Regions from separate parts of the Cellulosilyticum sp. WCF-2 genome, predicted to be linked through region 2. Evidence: riboswitches for the same ligand, from Rfam matches in the RefSeq annotation. Region 2 holds a riboswitch; the other holds the start of a gene.
The links. A riboswitch is a leader RNA that binds a small molecule or an ion and turns the genes downstream of it on or off. The one in region 2 is predicted to bind FMN.

Region 1: linked by a shared signal. The riboswitch ahead of ribD (bifunctional diaminohydroxyphosphoribosylaminopyrimidine deaminase/5-amino-6-(5-phosphoribosylamino)uracil reductase RibD) and the one ahead of EKH84_RS10620 (ECF transporter S component) in region 2 are both predicted to bind FMN.

The regions. Positions count from the first base shown of each region.
Region 1 is NZ_CP034675.1:3,633,091-3,642,510, reverse strand. Features, by position in the region: gene EKH84_RS16405 (DUF6531 domain-containing protein) at 1-3,932, shown strand, start outside; gene EKH84_RS16400 (DUF5104 domain-containing protein) at 3,898-4,470, shown strand; FMN riboswitch at 4,633-4,748, shown strand; gene ribD (bifunctional diaminohydroxyphosphoribosylaminopyrimidine deaminase/5-amino-6-(5-phosphoribosylamino)uracil reductase RibD) at 5,004-6,095, shown strand; gene EKH84_RS16390 (riboflavin synthase) at 6,105-6,755, shown strand; gene EKH84_RS16385 (bifunctional 3,4-dihydroxy-2-butanone-4-phosphate synthase/GTP cyclohydrolase II) at 6,774-7,970, shown strand; gene ribH (6,7-dimethyl-8-ribityllumazine synthase) at 7,998-8,462, shown strand; gene bsh (choloylglycine hydrolase) at 8,604-9,420, shown strand, end outside.
Region 2 is NZ_CP034675.1:2,376,067-2,385,486, reverse strand. Features, by position in the region: gene EKH84_RS10640 (copper amine oxidase N-terminal domain-containing protein) at 1-736, opposite strand, end outside; gene rimI (ribosomal protein S18-alanine N-acetyltransferase) at 950-1,393, opposite strand; gene tsaB (tRNA (adenosine(37)-N6)-threonylcarbamoyltransferase complex dimerization subunit type 1 TsaB) at 1,374-2,084, opposite strand; gene tsaE (tRNA (adenosine(37)-N6)-threonylcarbamoyltransferase complex ATPase subunit type 1 TsaE) at 2,092-2,511, opposite strand; gene EKH84_RS10620 (ECF transporter S component) at 2,693-3,319, opposite strand; FMN riboswitch at 3,430-3,552, opposite strand; gene EKH84_RS10615 (Tex family protein) at 3,607-5,742, opposite strand; gene EKH84_RS10610 (sensor histidine kinase) at 5,811-7,322, opposite strand; gene EKH84_RS10605 (HAMP domain-containing sensor histidine kinase) at 7,341-8,921, opposite strand; gene thrB (homoserine kinase) at 9,128-9,420, opposite strand, start outside.

The DNA.
Region 1 (9,420 bases), 1.3 Mb from region 2:
AATATGATGATGCAGCAAAGACTATTCATGTCACTGAGCAAAATGGTAATCAAATCGCCTACATCCATGATGACAATATGCGTAGTGTAGAGACTGTGTTTGCTGATGGCAAGATTCAATATGCCTACAATGAGCAGAATCAACAAACAGAGGTAACTGATAAAAAGGGTAATAAGACCAAATACGTCTATGACGTAGCAGGCAATTTAGCAGAAATAGAAAATCCATTAGGTGAGAAAGTAGAGATGGCATATAATGCCATGAAGCTCGTTGAAAAGATTAAAATAGGCGGCGAAGACTTTCAGTTGAATGAATACGATGACAAAGGTAATCTTACCCTAAGGAAAGATGGGCTTGGAAGGGCTATTGCACTAACCTACAATGAATATGGTAGGCCCATAGAAGTCAAACAACCTGATGGCAGTATCATAAGTCTAACTTATGATGCACATGGTAATGTTCATTCTATCAAGGAGCCTATGGGTGGAGAAACACACTATGAATATAATGGGTTTGGTCAAGTCTCAGCCACGATTGATGGGAATGGTAATCGGACGGAATACACCTATAATCTCAAAGGAAACATCACTCGGGTAAAAAATGCAGAAGGCAATGTAAGACATTTTTACTACAATGAAAGCGGCAAGGTCGTATGCATTAAGGAATTTGATGGTAGTGAGATTAAGAGAGAATATAATGCGATCAATAAACCAATGAAACTCATTGATCAAGAGGGCAATGTCACTATGCTTGAGTATGACAGTATGTTTAATGTCACACGGAGAATAGATGCAAATGGTGGTGAAACAAAGTTTATATATGACAAGCTCAACCGCTTAGCGTGCATCATCAATCCAAAAGGTGCTAAGGTATGTTATGAATATGATGCAAATGGTAATCGTACCAAGATTATAGACGCAGATGGCGGTGCGGTGAAGCTAAACTATGATGCCCTCAACAGGTTAATAGAGGTAGAAGATGCAGACGGATCAGTGAGCCGTATGGCATATAATCAATTTGGCCAACGAACTAAAATGATAGATGCTATGGGCAATACACGAAAGATTATCTATGACAAAGCAGGACAGAAGATAAGTTCTATAGATCCTAAGGGAAATGAGACAAGATACAGTTATAATCCTCTTGGCAAGGTAAGTGAAGTAATAGATGCAGCAGGGCGTAAGACCAAATATGATTATTTATCTGGTGGGATGTTAGCAAAAATTACTTATGCAGATGGCACTTATGTAAGCTATACCTATGATCAGAATCGGAATGTAAAGAGTAAGCAAAATCAAGAGGGCTTTACCTTATTTTATTCTTATGATTCAATGAACCGCATAGAAAAGATTGAAAGCAGTGAAGGACAAACAAAATGCTACAGTTATGATGCCATGGGAAATGTAAAATCTGTAATAGATACGAATGGCAATACGACATGGTACAGCTATACACCATCAGGTCGTCTATTAGCCATAACAGATACAATGGGTAATCGTACCGAATACAGTTATGATGAAATGGGAAGTTTAACGGAAGTTTGCCAGTGGGGCAAGCAAGAAGAGCTAGCAGAAGCTTTAATGTTGAATAAAGATAACCAAAATGCACATTTTGTACAATATGAACGTGATGTACTTGGTAATGTCACAATGATAAGAGATGCTTTAGGCAAGGAGGAAAACTATACTTATGACGCTAGAGGGCGTATGATAGAAAAGATAGATCAAGAAGGCCTATCTACCCAATACGACTATACATCAGGTGGCCAGCTCGCTCAAATTCAGTACGAAGATGGCAATGCTGTTAAGTTTTCATATAATGCACTCAAACAGCTGACTCAGATTAAAGACTGGTTGGGCGTAACAACCATTGAAGTGGATGCGCTAGGAAGGCCCACAAAGATTACAGATCATGCAGGTAGAGAAACGGTCTATACAAGAGGGATTATGGGACAACGCCTCAGTATGCAATATCCAGGAGGCAAAGAAGTAGAGTATGGATATGATGAGTTATTAAGACTTACCTCGCTTCGGGATGAAAATGGTGTATTTCAATACCAATATGATAATAGTGGTAAGTTAATGAGTAAGTTATTACCTAATGGGGTAAAAGCAGACTATACTTATTATTTATCAGGGACCCTTGCAAGTTTATGCTACTGGGATGAAGAAGGAATGATTGATGGCTATGAGTATCAATATGATGCGGCACAAAACAAAACAAGGATTACACAAACAAGACGTAACTTACCAGAAGAAAGTGGTACATATGATTATAGATATGATGCCTTAAACCGTTTAGTAGCTGTAGTAAAAGATGGCGTTTCTCTTAGAAACTATGGTTATGATGCATTTGGCAATCGTACCTTTTTAGAAAGTGAAGGAAGCCGAACAGAATACAACTATAATGCAGCTAATCAGCTCATTCGCACCATAGCAGCAGAAGGTATGACAGATTATGGTTATGATGCAAGAGGCAATCTGACTCAGATTATAGAGAATGGCACATTAAAGCAAGCTTATGAGTATAATAGCATGAATCGTATGGTGCGAGCTATGAATGGGGACCAAATGACGTCTGTCTATGAATACAATGGCCTGGGACAAAGAGTGAGTCAGCAGATTTTTGAAGCGGATTATTCATCTGTAAAATCTATAGAATACGTCCTTGACCAGACAAAGCGTTATAACAATATACTTTTGATGCTAGAAGGAGACAATACTCGTGAATTGATGTGGGATGGTAGCGTAGCAGCAGAAAAAAGCAAAGAGGGCGTTCATTATTATCTTCCAGATGAGATGGGAAGCCCACTACGTTATATGGATGCAGGTGGGAAAATTACGGAAAGCTATAGCTTTGATGAATTTGGTAATGATACTCTTGCAAAACCAGAAGAAGGGCAACCTTTTGGATATTCGGGCTACTATAAAGATAATGTGTCAGGCACTTACTTTTCTCAAGCACGTGAATATGACGCTAAAAATGGTCGCTTTAGAGCAAAAGATAGGATAAGGGGAATTCAAGCAGCACCCTATACATTAAATGAATATAGTTACTGCTGGAATCGTCCCCTTAATTTTGTAGACCGTGACGGCGCTTTTCCTAGTTGGTCAGATGTACAAGATTGGGTAAGTGATAGTGCAGATGCCGTTGGGGCTTGGGTTGGTGATACAGTCAATTCAGCAGGAGAAGTCCTAAGTGATGCAACAACTACTTTCTTTAATGGTGCAGACTATATCATGGACAATTATGTCCCTCCAGTAGTTAAAGATGCCATGAGCGATGCGGGCAATTTGATCATCGGAGCAGGCCGAGACCTAATAGAAGTTGAGGTTTTTGGCTATTCCATAAGTGATGCAATGGCAGATATGTCGCAGTCTTGGTTAGGAGAGGCATTCTTAGATGCAGTTAACTTTGAGAGAACTTCTGATGGAGTATATCACACCAATCCCAATTGCTGGCAAGCACCGTTTGGTTATAATGATTTCTATGATTATATCTTTAATGCGGCTACATCTATGGATAAGTATAAGTCCCTACCATTTACAACAGAAGACGGGACAACATATACGCTCTGGATGTGGAAGGGGGATTATTTGAATCTAGGTGCTGGGTGTGAAACAGGAATTTATTATGGAGATGGTTATCACTTAAATAGTGCAACAGATACAAATTTACATATGACGCTGAGTCTTTATGATAAGAATACAGGAGAAAAGATATTTGAGTATAATCCAGATGATCCACAGTGGTGGATTTCAGGCTTTAATCCGAAGTATCAAGATAGGAATAAAAATGAGTTAGAAGTAAGGGGGAGTATAGATTTTTCAGATAATCCTAAAATGTGGAAGGCATTTTATACTGGAAGGATGAAAGGACAAGAAGGGTGGTGTTTTGATGAAGAAAATAAAGTGGCATATTATAAGTGGTAAAAATATAATTAGAAATGTAAAGCTAATAATATTAGGGACAGGAGTTTGCGTAATGGTTGGGAGTATAATGGGGTGCAATTTTAGATCTAGATTAGATTATTTAGCAGAATCTAACCGAACTGATGATGAACAATCAGAGGCAACAAGACAATCTATAATAGATGCCTTAGAGGCACAAGATGCACAAGGCCTAAAAGCATTATTTTCAAAATATGCGTTAGAAAATGCAGAAGATCTAGATGAGAAGATAGAAGAGTTGATGGATTTCTATCCAGGATGTAACGGAGGATTTGATGGGGGATGTAGTACACTAGAAGGTACGGATTATGGAGTAAGAACAAAGGTGTTAAATGGAACATATACAGTAACAAATGATAATCAAGAATATTACTTGATTTTTACTATACAAATACGTAATGATGAGGAACCGGAGAAAGTAGGTTTGCATCTGATAGAGGTTGTGACTGAAGAAACAATGCCAGAAGGATTTAAATTTAAAAATCAAAAGGATACCCCAGGCATTTATGTACTAGAGTAAGTGTATTCATATAAAAGTAATTACTGAGAGGTTAAGGTTGCATAAGAAAATGAGTCTATTTCCAATTAGTAATTGAGATGAAAATAGAACCAAATACAAATGTTCCATAAAATGAATTGACAATAAAGTTAATTTTAAATATTATATATAATGAAAAACTTAATAAATCTTCAGGGCAGGGTGTGATTCCCTACCGGCGGTAAAGCCCGCGAGCCTAAATGGTATGATTCGGTGAGATTCCGAAGCCGACAGTATAGTCTGGATGAAAGAAGATAAATACAAGGTATAGTGATTAAATATAATCTATATTTTATATTGAGCTCTGAAATAGTAATCTATTTCAGAGCTTTTTTAGATTGATTAATCAGCATAATGTTTATGTCGGGAAGTCTAGAGAGGTTTGCCCATTTATTATGACATAAGCAGTATGAATACTTATAGAAAAGGCCCTGAGTACATGTGACTCAGGGCCTTTTTTGTAGATTAACTCTAAGATTGTTAAGTTTATCTATAAAAGAAAGTGAGGTGATAGAATGCATGAGAACTATATGAGGTATGCATTAAATCTAGCCAAACAAGGAAGAGGAAAAGTAAGTCCGAATCCTTTAGTGGGGGCAGTCTTAGTAAAGGAGGGAAGGATAATAGGTGAGGGCTATCATGAAGTTTATGGCGCTAACCATGCAGAAGTTAATGCTATAAAGAGTGCTTCACAAAAGAGTGAAGGGGCTACCTTGTATGTTACCTTAGAACCTTGTAATCATTATGGAAAAACACCACCCTGTACAGAAACCATCATTCAAAACAAAATAATGCGGGTAGTTGTTGGGATGAGAGATCCGAATCCCTTAGTGGCAGGTAGTGGTATTAAGAGGCTTGAGGACGCTGGCATTGAAGTGATAGTAGGCATTCTAGAGGAAGAATGTCGTAGGCTTAATGAAATATTCATCAAGTATATTACTAAACAACAACCATTTGTTTTATTAAAGGCTGCAATGACGTTAGATGGAAAAATTGCCACAGTAGCAGGCCAGTCAAAGTGGATTACTGGTGAAGCGTCAAGAGAAATGGTTCATCAACTAAGAAATGCTTATTCAGGTATTATGGTGGGGATAGGAACGGTTATTAAAGATGATCCCCTGCTCACTTGTCGGCTTATAAGCGGAAGAAACCCTGTCATTATTGTAGTAGACAGCACACTAAGAATACCTATGAGCTCTAAAATAATAGGTGGCACCAGTAAGGTAATAATTGCAGCAGTCAAAGAAATAGAAGAAATGGCAGTGGATAAAGTAAAAAAGTTAGAAGAACTTGGCGTAAAGGTATTATTTGTAGAAGCTTACAAACATCGAGTCAATCTAAAGGAATTGATGATTCAGTTGGGAAAACTGGGGATAGACAGCATTTTAATCGAAGGTGGAGCGGAAGTAAACGCAAGTGCATTAGAAGCTGGCATAGTAGACAAGGTGCAGTTTTACATTGCTCCCAAACTAGTAGGTGGGCAAGCTAAGACGCCGGTGGCAGGTAGGGGGATTGCCGATCTGGAAGAATCTATAAAGGTCGAAAATTTGCAAATAAAGCGGATTGGAGAAGACATCTTATTAGAGGGGTATATCATACAGAAGTAGGTGATTAAAATGTTTACAGGTATTGTAGAAGAAATCGGGCATGTGGAACATATTCAAAACGGAGAGAAATTTTCAAGAATCAAAATTAATGCTGTAAAAGTATTAGAACAAAGCCAAATAGGGGACAGTATTGCTACTAATGGTGTATGCCTAACCATTACCAATATGACGTCAGGCAGTTTTGAAGCAGATATTATGGCAGAAACTTTAAGGAAAAGTAACCTAGGAAGTCTGAGAATAGGAGCAGCTGTAAATTTAGAAAGAGCAATGCGTTTAAGTAGCAGGTTGGGAGGGCATCTGGTAAGTGGTCATATTGATGGTATCGGTGAGATGATGAGTATTACTAAAGAAGCAGCAGCAACCTGGATTACTATTAAAGCACCAGCAGAAATACTAAGATATGTGGTTCTTAAGGGAAGTATTGCTATTGATGGTATTAGTTTAACTGTAGCCGATGTAACTAAAGAATATTTCAAAGTATCTGTTATACCTCATACAAAAAATAAAACTACTTTGTTAATGAAGGGGGTAACAGACCAAGTTAATCTAGAAGTAGATATCATTGGGAAATATGTTGAAAGATTACTAGGATTAACGCATGAGGTTCATAAAGAAAATAAGATTGATGAAGATTTTTTAAAAAAACATGGTTTTATGTAAAGGATAGGAGAGATGTAGATGTTTTGTAAAATTGAAGAAGCAATTAAAGCGATTCGAGAGGGAGAAATCATCATTGTCATAGATGATGAAGGAAGGGAAAACGAGGGAGACTTACTAATGGCTGCCCAAAAGGTAACAGGCGAAGCTATTAATTTCATGGCTAAATATGGCAGAGGTCTGATTTGTATGCCTATAGAAGAAGCATATGCTAGTGCCTTACAACTTTCACCTATGGTCAATAGGAATACAGACCATTATGAGACGGCTTTTACTGTTTCTATAGATTATAGTGCAACAACAACAGGCATTTCAGCCTTTGAGAGAGCTTTAACGATTCAAAAGGTTCTAGAAGAAAGTCCAGCAGAAGATTTTAAGAGACCAGGGCATGTTTTTCCGCTCATAGCCAAAAAAGGGGGAGTACTTAAGCGAGCTGGACATACTGAAGCAGCAGTTGATCTAGCCAGATTGGCAGGACTAAAACCCGCAGGTGTTATCTGTGAAATCATGAAAGAAGATGGAACCATGGCAAGAACACCTGATCTTATAGAGTTTGCTAAAGAACATGAGCTAAAAATCATAACAATAGCAGATCTTATTACATATAGGCAGCAAAGGGAAGCTTGTGTTGAGTTAGTAGCTCAGGCTAAGATGCCTACCAGGTATGGTGATTTTACCATGTATGGTTTCGTTAACCTATTAAATGGAAAGCATCATGTCGCATTGGTTAAAGGAGAAATAAATGAAGCTACGCCTATACTGACACGCATTCATTCAGAATGCTTAACAGGAGATGCACTAGGTTCTAAGAGATGCGACTGTGGTGAGCAGTATGATGCAGCGATGAAAAAAATTGCTGAGGCAGGTAGTGGTATCTTAGTCTATATGAGGCAGGAAGGAAGAGGAATTGGCCTTATTAATAAGATAAAAGCTTATGCCTTGCAGGATCAAGGTTATGATACAGTGGAGGCAAATATGATGCTTGGCTTCTTAGAAGATATGAGAAATTATCATGAGAGTGTACAAATACTGAAGCTATTAGGTGCAAAAAAGATTAAGTTAATGACCAATAATCCAAGAAAAATACGAGGCTTAGAAGAAGGTGGGATAGAAGTTACTGAAAGAGTACCTATCCAAATGAATCATAATGAAAAGAATGCCTTTTATTTAAAAACGAAACAAGAAAAACTAGGACATTTATTAAATGAATCTCGTTAAAAGAAATTTAAATCGGAGGAAACCAAAATGAAAGTAATCGAAGGAAATTTAGTGGCACAAGAATTAAGAATGGGGATTGTAGCAGGGAGATTTAATGAATTTATTGTTTCAAGGCTAGTAGGCGGAGCAATAGATGCGCTAAAAAGACATGGCGTAGCATCTGAAAAAATAGAAGTTGCTTATGTGCCAGGTGCTTTTGAAATACCACTAGTGGCGAAGAAAATGGCACAAAGTGAAAAATATGATGCAGTCATTTGCCTAGGAGCGGTCATAAAAGGTTCTACACCACATTTTGATTATGTTTGTGCAGAAGCCTCAAAAGGAATTGCAAGTGTTGCTATGCAGACAGAAAAACCGGTTATTTTTGGTATTCTAACAACTGATACCATTGAGCAAGCTATTGAAAGAGCGGGAACAAAAGTAGGTAATAAAGGGTATGACGCAGCGGTAACAGCTATTGAAATGGTAAATTTATTAAAGCAGTTTGAGTGAGGTAAGCCTAAAATAAATTGTATCATACTACTTTTTACAAAATCTTATATAAAAGAAATGGCGTAAAAGATCGAGGGTGAATCTACTCATATTAACACTTCTTTTGGAGATAATAAAGCTAAAAAGAAGTGAGGTTGCAGTATGTGTACAGCATTAACACTGAAGAGTAAAGACGGTTTTCATTTTTTTGGTCGTAATATGGATTTGGAATATAGTTTTAATCAATCTGTGATTTTAGTGCCTAGAAAATATCAATGGGAGAATGTGATTAGCAAGAAGATATTGCCTATAAAGTATGCCATATTAGGAATGGGCGTTATAATAAATAATCACCCGCTTTTAGCAGATGGGTTAAATGAAAAAGGACTTGCTTGTGCTGGGCTTAACTTTCCTAATTACTGCTATCATAGTCCTGAGCCATACCCTGATAAGATCAATATAGGACCCTATGATTTGATTCTTTGGATCTTAAGTAACTTTGAGACAGTAGAAGAAGTCAAAGCAGCTGTTTCGCAGGTGAATCTGGTTAATATACCATTTGCTCTAGATATAGCACTTCCAACACTTCATTGGATTGTATATGATAAGCAAGATCAGTGTATTGTTATTGAACAGACAAAAGAAAAATTCTGTATTTTTGAAAATAAAATAGGGGTGCTCACTAATCCACCCACTTTTGATTGGCATATTGATAATTTAAAACAATATATTCATCTTTCTTCCAAGTGGGTAGAGGGAACAACATGGTATAAACAAGAATTGAATCCGGATTCCTGCGGACTTGGTTTAGTGGGTATACCTGGTGATTTCTATCCGCCTGCTAGATTTGTAAGAGTAGCCTATCTAAAAAGTCATGCGACGCATCTAGATAATGAGATGACAACCCTAGCTGAGTTTTATCATATTCTTAATAATGTGGCTATGCCAGGTGGAGCGGTGATTAAGCCAAAGAGTAAAG
Region 2 (9,420 bases):
ATTTATGCCCATCGGGATCATAACTAGTACTTGTAGCACTTACAACTTGGCCTGCTACATAGCTAGGCTTTGAAAAGGTAAAGCCTGCTATAGGTTTTGTATTAGGCCCTTTGTCTGGTCCAGTTAATGTAATCATCTTAGTGGCTTTATCATAGGTAATACTTATATTAAAATGATCGCTCATAAATCTAAGTGGCAATAAAGTTGAACCATTTTTTACGATAGGTGGTGCATCTAGATTAACAGCTACCCCATCTACCAGAGCAGTAGTTTGACCAATCGTCACCACAATTTCTTTGCCTTCTTTGGTTACTGTAATGGTTCCCTTTTCCGGCTCCCATTTAAGCTCTGCTTGTAGTACTTGATCTACAATAAATCTAAGCGGCAAATAAGTCCTTCCTTCTATAGCAATAGGTGCGGTGTTTAAAGTATATGGATTGTCATTTACAGTAGCAGTATTCTTATCTAAAGTAAGTACAATCTGATCACCTTTAATGTAACTTGGTTGTTCTGGTTCTTCACTTGGTAAGCTAGGTTCTTCAGTAGGCTGTGGACTAGCTTCTTGTTCTGGTGTTATTTCCTGTTCTGTTAATACTTCTAACTGATTTTCTTCATTAGTATTTTCAGTTGCAGTAATCGTTTGTGGAACTGTTATAGTCGTTTCTGCTCCCCATACTACATTGTTACTTAACAATAAGCTTACTGCAACTATTAAACAATTTAACTTTCTTTTCATAGCAAACTCCTTTATTTTCTAGTTTTTATCTTGTAACCTTCTTGTTTTCTTTCGCATATTATTTTGGACTTTATTCATTATAGCATAAATCATTAACTTTTTAATTTTTATGCTTGTCTGTTGTGAAACTGTAATCTATCTGTAATACAATAAAGACAAATAAAAAGGGAAGTATCATTCCTTGATATTTAATGTAAGAAATGATATTTCCCTTTAAAATTTATATTGCATAATAATGGCATCTTCAATAGGTTGCTGATAATAATTTTTTCTTATAGCGATTTGATGAAATCCAAACTTTTCATATAATCCTTTAGCAGCCACATTACTGACCCTTGCTTCTAGGTGTACTATTGTCAGCCTTTTTTGCTTAGCTATTTGCAATAATGCTTCTAAAATAGCTTCCCCTATACCTTGCCTTCGATAATCACCATCTACTGCAATATTAGTTATTTCGCCTTCATCCATAACACACCATAGACCACCATAACCTATAATCTGCCCATCTATTTCTGCTATCTGATATTCAGCTAAAGGATTACTTAATTCTTTTGTCAGCGCTTCGAATGACCAAGGTATACTAAAACACGCCTTTGATAAATCGTAAATAGCTTTAACATCCTCTATAGTCATCTTTCTAACATTTACGTTTTTCACGTTCTTCTTTCTCTCTTTCAGCTTGAGATTTACGTAAGTACATAGGAACAAATTCTGAAGCATCTACTACTTCACCCTTTTTAAAATACGTCCCAGCTACTTCTGCTAGAGTACTTGCATGTTGTAGATTTAAAAATGCAGGTGCAAAAAGTGCTCTTTCACCTAGAACTTCTTTGATTTTCTGAGCATAAGTATCAACACCATCACCCAAGAAAATGATTTTGTCCATTTTTTGCTTTAGTTCTTCTAAATGTTCATCCATATCACAAGCCTTATACTCAGTAAGTTTTATAAGTTCCTCTGCTTCCCACTTATACAAGGCTGTATAAACTTGATTTCGTCTAGCATCCATAATAGGACAGATAAGATGCTGGGTATGTGTCATATTATGTGCTATAACATCTAGGGTTGGTATTCCTATAATAGGTAAATCTAAAGCCAACGCTAGTGCTTTTGCAGTTGTCACGCCTATTCTCAATCCGGTAAATGATCCTGGGCCACTTGTTACAGCAACAGCATCTAAAGTCTCTAAATCTATCTCAAGTAATGTTCTCATATGCTCTAGCATAGGCATGATCGTTTGTGAATGAGTCAATTTATCACAAATATAGTACTCCCCTACTAAACGATCTTCTTTAATATAAGCAACACTTCCTGCAATGCCTGATGCATCTATTGCTAACAAATTCATACGCCACCTACCTTATTGTTATTTTTCTATAATCAAAACCTTTTTCTAAGTCTTTCTCTATATCAATCCAAATAGCTTCTTTAGGAATGACATCAGATACATTATTAGCCCATTCCACTAAACATACTCCTTGTCCATAGAAGTAATCCTCATATCCTATCATTTCAAGTTCATCTGGATCTTCTATACGGTACATATCAAAATGATAGAGTGGTTTTTCTCCATCATAAACTTGTACAATAGTAAAAGTAGGGCTTGTAATGGGTTCTGTAATACCTAATCCTTCTGCGAAGCCTTTTGAAAAAACAGTTTTACCTACACCCAAATCTCCTATTAAACAATAAATTGCTCCCTTTTTACTTGCTACTGCTAATTCATAACCAATATCAAAGGTTTGTTTTTCACTATTACTTTCATAAACTGTCATGATTTTTTTCCTCTCTCAACGTGTCACACTTCATCATTTTAATACGGCTTACTTAAACTTTCAACACCTAGCAAGAAATATTAACTAATAAATGATAAGAGAAATATAAAAAGAAGCCACATCAGAAGATTAAATCTCTTCATGTAGCTTCTTTTTGTGTCTGTATTCTTTAACTCAATGACTATCCGCGTATATGGTAACCGAAATGCTTAATAACAGGTTGTAAGCCTTTTACAATAATAATACTTACAACAGATACAACACTACCTTTTAGTAAGTTAAAAGGAATGAAAGAATAAAGAATAAGAGTTCCTTTATCTACTATACCTGAATAAATAGCATTTCCCATACCAATAATAGCATCCATTGGCATAAATAACTTTGCATACATAGGAATTGTAATAAAATAATTCACTATAGCACCTGCTAGAGTCAAGCCAATGATTCCTATACAAATACCTATAGTAATGGTCTTGAAATCCCTTTTTTTCATAACCATCAATGAAAGAGGTAAAATGTAGCCTAAAGACACAACCATATTAGCTAATTCTCCTGCATAAGCCGTATTAGTTTGGAAAAGGACTACTTTCAAAATATTTTTTAAGATAACAATAACGAAACCTGCTAATGGATGAATCGTTAATACCCCAATAATGGCTGGCACTTCACTAAAATCTAGTTCTAAAAAACTAGGGAAAATCATAGGGAGCTTAAGTGCACCAAATTGCATTAACAGCACTGCTATAACTGATAATAGTGCCATCCTCATCATATTTTGTGTGGTAAATAGTTTCTTTTCATTTTGCATATTGATATGCCTCCTAATACTATGTAGTTTTAGCAATAAAAAAGCAACCCATTCTTCTTTTGGGTTGCTATAATTCTTACCATTAAAATACACTTTAATAGGTAGATCTTATAACTCTTCTACCATCCAGACTTTACTGTCGGTCTTGGAATTTCACCAAGTCAGTGCACCATAAGATGCAGTCGCGGACTATCACCGCCGGTAGGGAATTTCACCCTGCCCCGAAGAATTGTGTTACCTTTTATTTACTTGCATAAATATTAACATACTTTTTTTGTTTTTACAAGTTAGGATTTCATGCTTAATGCAATTTTATTTTTAATAGTGTCTACAGATAAAATAGATACCTCGACAATATCTCCTACTTTAACTACTTCTAAAGGATGTTTGATAAATTTATTACTCATTTGAGAAATATGCACTAAACCATCTTGATGCACACCAATATCAATAAATGCACCAAAATCTACAATATTACGTACTGTTCCTTTTAACTTCATACCTTCCTTTAAATCCTTGATTTCTAAGATTTCACTATGAAGAATAGGTTTTGGCATATCTTCGCGAGGATCACGTCCAGGCTTTTCTAATTCTTTAATAATATCTTGTAGCGTAGGTACACCTGTACCTAATTGCTCTGCTAAAATTTCAATATTACCAACTTTCTCATGTAGATTTTTAAAATTTCTGGCTTTTAATTCATCTTTTCCATATCCAACTACTTTAAGTAATTCCTCTGCCACTGCATAAGATTCTGGATGAACTCCTGTAGCATCTAAAAAGTTTTTTCCATTAGTAATACGAAGGAAACCTGCACATTGTTCAAACACTTTAGGACCTAGCCCTTTTACTTTCTTAATCTCACTACGGCTTTTAAAAGCTCCTACTTCTTCTCTATAAGCAATAATATTCTGTGAAACAGTTTTCTTAATGCCTGCTACATATTGCAATAAGGAAGCTGAAGCTGTATTAATATCCACACCTACTTCATTTACTGCACTTTCTACTACGCCACCTAAGGACTCCTCTAGACGTTTTTGATTCATATCATGTTGGTATTGACCCACACCTATTGCTTTAGGATCAATCTTAACGAGTTCAGCCAATGGGTCTTGAAGTCTTCTAGCAATAGATACTGCACTTCTTACGCCTACATCATCATTAGGAAACTCCTCAGTTGCTAAAGCTGATGCAGAATAAACAGATGCACCTGCTTCATTAACAATAACATAATGAATCGTTTCATTTATTTCTTTTAACATATCAGCTACGAACTTTTCTGTTTCTCTAGAAGCAGTACCATTACCAATAGATAAAAGATCAACCTTATATTTTTTAATTAAATCCTTTAATACCACCTTAGCTTCTTCTGTTTTATTTTGAGGTGCTGTAGGAAATACAACTGTCTTATCTAGTTTCTTTCCCGTCTCATCTACAACAGCTATTTTACATCCTGTTCTAAAAGCTGGGTCTATCCCCATTACTTGATGTCCCTTAATAGGGGCTTGCATTAAAAGTTGATAAAGATTTTTCTTAAATACCTCTAATGCACCATCTTCTGCTTTTGCTGTTAGCTCATTTCTAATATCACGTTCAATTGCTGGTGCAATGAGTCTCTTATAACTATCTTGAAGCATTTCTTCTAATAATAGATGCGTTGTACTTTCCTTTATAATGACTTGATGTTCTAAATAAGTCATGATTTCTTCTACTGGTGCTTCTATTTTAACGGTCAGTACCTTTTCTTTTTCTCCTCGATTAATAGCTAAGATACGATGTCCTGGCATATTACTTAACTTTTCATTATAGTCATAGTACATATCATAAACAGTTTGTTCTTTTTCATCTTTAGCTTTAGTCACTATAAGACCTTTGCTAAAAGTTGCTTTTCTAATATATCCTCTTAAGTCTGCACGATCAGATATTTCTTCAGCTAAGATGTCTTTTGCACCTTCTAAGGCCGCCTTCACATCACCTACGCCTTTTTCTTCATCTATATAATCTTTTGCTATAGTCTCAATATCTGATACTTGTTGCATTTTTATCAATTCTGCTAAAGGTTCTAATCCTCTTTCTTTAGCAATTGTGGCTCTTGTACGTTTCTTCGGACGATAAGGTAAATATAAATCTTCTACCTCTGTAGCTGTAGTAGCCATTTCGATAGCTTGTCTTAATTCTACTGTCAGCTTTCCTTGCTCCTCTATACTTTTAAGTACTTGCTCTTTACGTGCTAACAGGTTTTGCAAGTAGGTATAGCGTTCTCCAAATTGACGAAGTATCTCATCATTAAGTCCCCCTGTTAACTCCTTTCTATATCGTGCAATAAAAGGAATTGTGTTTCCTTCATCAATGAGCTTAATCGTATTTTCTACTTGTGTTCTCTTAATTTGCAATTCATCTTGCAAAATCTGTACAATGTTCATTTTAACTATTCTCCTTACTTTTCCTTGTTGTTACCTTATCCTACCATAAAACAATTTTAAAATATAGTCTACTCTATAACATAATGAGACTTAATAGTGCCTATTAAGTCATCTATATTGTTTTCTTCTAATATCACTTCTTCTACTTCTTTGAGCCTACTTTTTCTTATATATAAGGTAAGTTCCATTGCTTCATCTTCTCTTCTAACTTTAATATGACTCTCATGTAATTTAAGTATATAGTAAAATAATTCTACTGCCATGATACTATCAGCATTATACGTTTCAACTTCATCCTGATGTATGATGTACTCTTCAATAGATCCCACTTGTGAATGAGATAACTTAATTTGTATCTCATCCTCTAATAAATCCTTCATTTCTATATAAATTTCACCCTTATCTTTTCTCGTCTTAAATGTAGCATAAATCAAATACATCATTATTTGCTGAAAAAGCTGTTTATCCACCTGATTATAAATTTCTTCTTGCTCGGGATTAAAAATAAGATTTGCATCTGCATATTCTTTAGAATAGGCCTCTACTACATTTTCCACAAGTGCTACAAGGTTATACTTGTTATAAATAACTTCGATATAACCGCCTCGCAATTTATGAATATCTATCATATTTCTTATGATTCTCATTGTCTCATTGCAGTACCTTCTCATTTCTTTTAAATCTTCCATAACTTCTTTTTGATTTCCGAAATCCAATCTTAATAAGTCAGTAGCGCTATTAATCACATTAATAGGTGTTTTTAGCTCATGGGATAAGTTTACAATCATATCACGATAATACGCATTGTCATTAAGGCTGTACTCAGCTTTACTTAAGTTAGTTACCTTTTCTCTCCATGGCTCTTTCCAGCAAGCTAAATAAGCACATTTTAAAATATAATAATACTCCATAGTACCAAGTAATATAAAGGGTGGTAATAATAAGGTATCTTGGCTTATATATTGATAGGACATCATGAAATGGTTGATTACTTTGCAAATTAAAAAAAGGAAAAAGGCCTGATAACTCTTAGATTTATATCTATCTTTATATAAAACAACTATGATTAAGCAGAAAATACCAATAAGTATCATAAGTCCTTCTAAAATCACCTTGCCTCCTATGTAGCTTGTAGATTGCCCTACAATTGGGAATATAAAGCCGGAGAAAGTAACAACACAAAAGCCTAAACTTATTAATATGACACACCCTATTGCACCTATACGCTTAAATAACCATATATAGCAAACACAAATACACCATAAATCCAGTAGGTTTAATTGTATTCTTGCATTTATAGCATTAAAAGGAACATTAATTTCTAATAATAGGGTTACAAATATAAAAATAATGACCATATTCTTATAAATAGCTGTAACAGAAATAATTTTTAATATATTAATCTTGTTCTTTTGTTGATTAGTAATCAAATACGCTCCCATACTAAGAGTCGTTCCTATAATGCCAAATACGAATTGAAAAAAATATATACTACTCGTACTGAAACATACTTTTATCACTACATAAAGTAGAGCAACTGCCAACCATTCAATCATCATTTCCTTATGGGTTTCATTCATTTTTTAACTCCCCTATTGTTACATACCTAAATCGGAAAATTCTACTTCTATTTTCTTTTGTAGGACTTTTTCATCTGCTTTAAGTGCTTTATAGGCTTCTATCTTATTACTATCACAAATTGGTAAGCTAATACTTACTAAAGTTCCTTTATTTTCTGTACTAAGAATCTTAATCTCACCTCTATGTATCTCAATAATTGATTTGACTATAGCTAATCCTAATCCACTTCCCTCTTGTATTCTAGCAAGCCCCGAATCCCCTCGCTCAAAGCGATTAAAAATAGTTTGAAGTTTTTCTTTTGGAATACCAATCCCTGTATCTTTAACACATAAAAAAGCTCTTTGTCTTTTTTCAGTTACATAAACTTGAATACTTCCTTTTTGTTTATTATACTTAATGGCATTCGATATAAGATTAAGCACAACACGTTCTATAGCTTCACAGTCTATATCACAATAAATGGGATGTTTATTCATTTTATATTCTAACGTAATCCCTAGTCGTTCCATATAAGGCTCTATGGATGCAATGATTATTTCTACTAGCTCTGAAAGATTAGTTATTTGAAGACAAATACTAACCTTTCCTTTTTCAATATTATTTAAGTCTAATATGTTTTTACTAAGTTTTGTTAATCTATTACAGTTGTTTGAGATTTTTTCTACATATCTAATATTAGGATAGCAAGTTCCTGATTCTAATTTTATCTTTAGCTGCTGAGCTTTTGCATTAATCTTCTTTACTTCTTTCTCAATAATATTAGCAGATTTAATAAGTAATTGATTTTCAAAATCCTCTTCATCTAATTGTTCTTTCTTGATATCTATACCTTGATCCATTTCTTTCCATACTATAGTCAGTGTGATATGCTCAATAAAATTCAGAATACAAATATAACATATAACAGAAGCTATTTGTCCTACCACAAAACTTATTAAAGATCCGTTTATACTAAATACAATTAATAAGCCATGAGATATCACTTGTAAGGTCATAAATACACACCAATAATACTTAAATATTTGAACATGAGATTTAACCTTATTAATACAAACTATGTTCCCTAATATAAGTATTAATAAACTAAAAACATGTGCAACAATACTAAGACTTTCATATCTATATTGACGCACTAAAAAATCTATTGGTGTATACTCAGAAAATAAATAAATACACATTATGCTAATCAATAACACTTCATATTTTATCCATTTGATCATTTGAACTTTTGATGTAATGAACAATACACAAATAAGAACCCATAGAATCTCAGATAAACTAATAATCCATCTCATTTTTAAATATTTTATATTGTGTTGCCAGTTAACGCCATTATTATATAAATCTAAAGAAATAATCATTGCGAAAATAAGTAAAAAATAACTAATCGCCAAATAGCTTGGTCTAAAGTTTTCTGCTGTATCTAAATTATTCAATGCTACAATTAACATACTTGTAGCAAAGATAATTTTCAAAAAATCGCAAGTATATTTAGTAAGTAATACACTTTGTTCATATGAAATTTGTAATTTTGTAATGCCTATTAAGTAAACAAACCCTACAGCAATAATACTTATAATTTCTAGATTTTTTTTCAAATCTATTCCCCTCTTTATCCTCAAACTATACATCTTATTTATTTCTATAACTGTAATTTTATTATATATTAACATTATTCTTTATTTTTTACAATTTTTATATATTTTTTCTTATACACCTTAATCTATCTATAGGCTCTACCACCACAAAAATATAAAAGGTAATCGCTCTATTCTCTGTATATATTGAGCAATTACCTTTTATACTAATATTTCAATTCTTCATTAATCCAGACTTTAGCACCTTCATTATCTGCTTGTAACATCTGTACCTGCCAATTTTGTTCTAAAGTTCCTAAGTAACTCACCATTTCTCTTCTAAAATCCACTACGTTTTTTACTACTGCAATTAAAGTAGGTCCTGCCCCACTTAAAAATGTTCCTTTTGCTCCATAACATTTAGCTTGTTGTAGTATTTCTTCCATATGTGGAATAAGTGACATACGGTAAGGTTCATGTAAACGGTCTTCCATGGCTAAATCAAGATTATCCATATCAC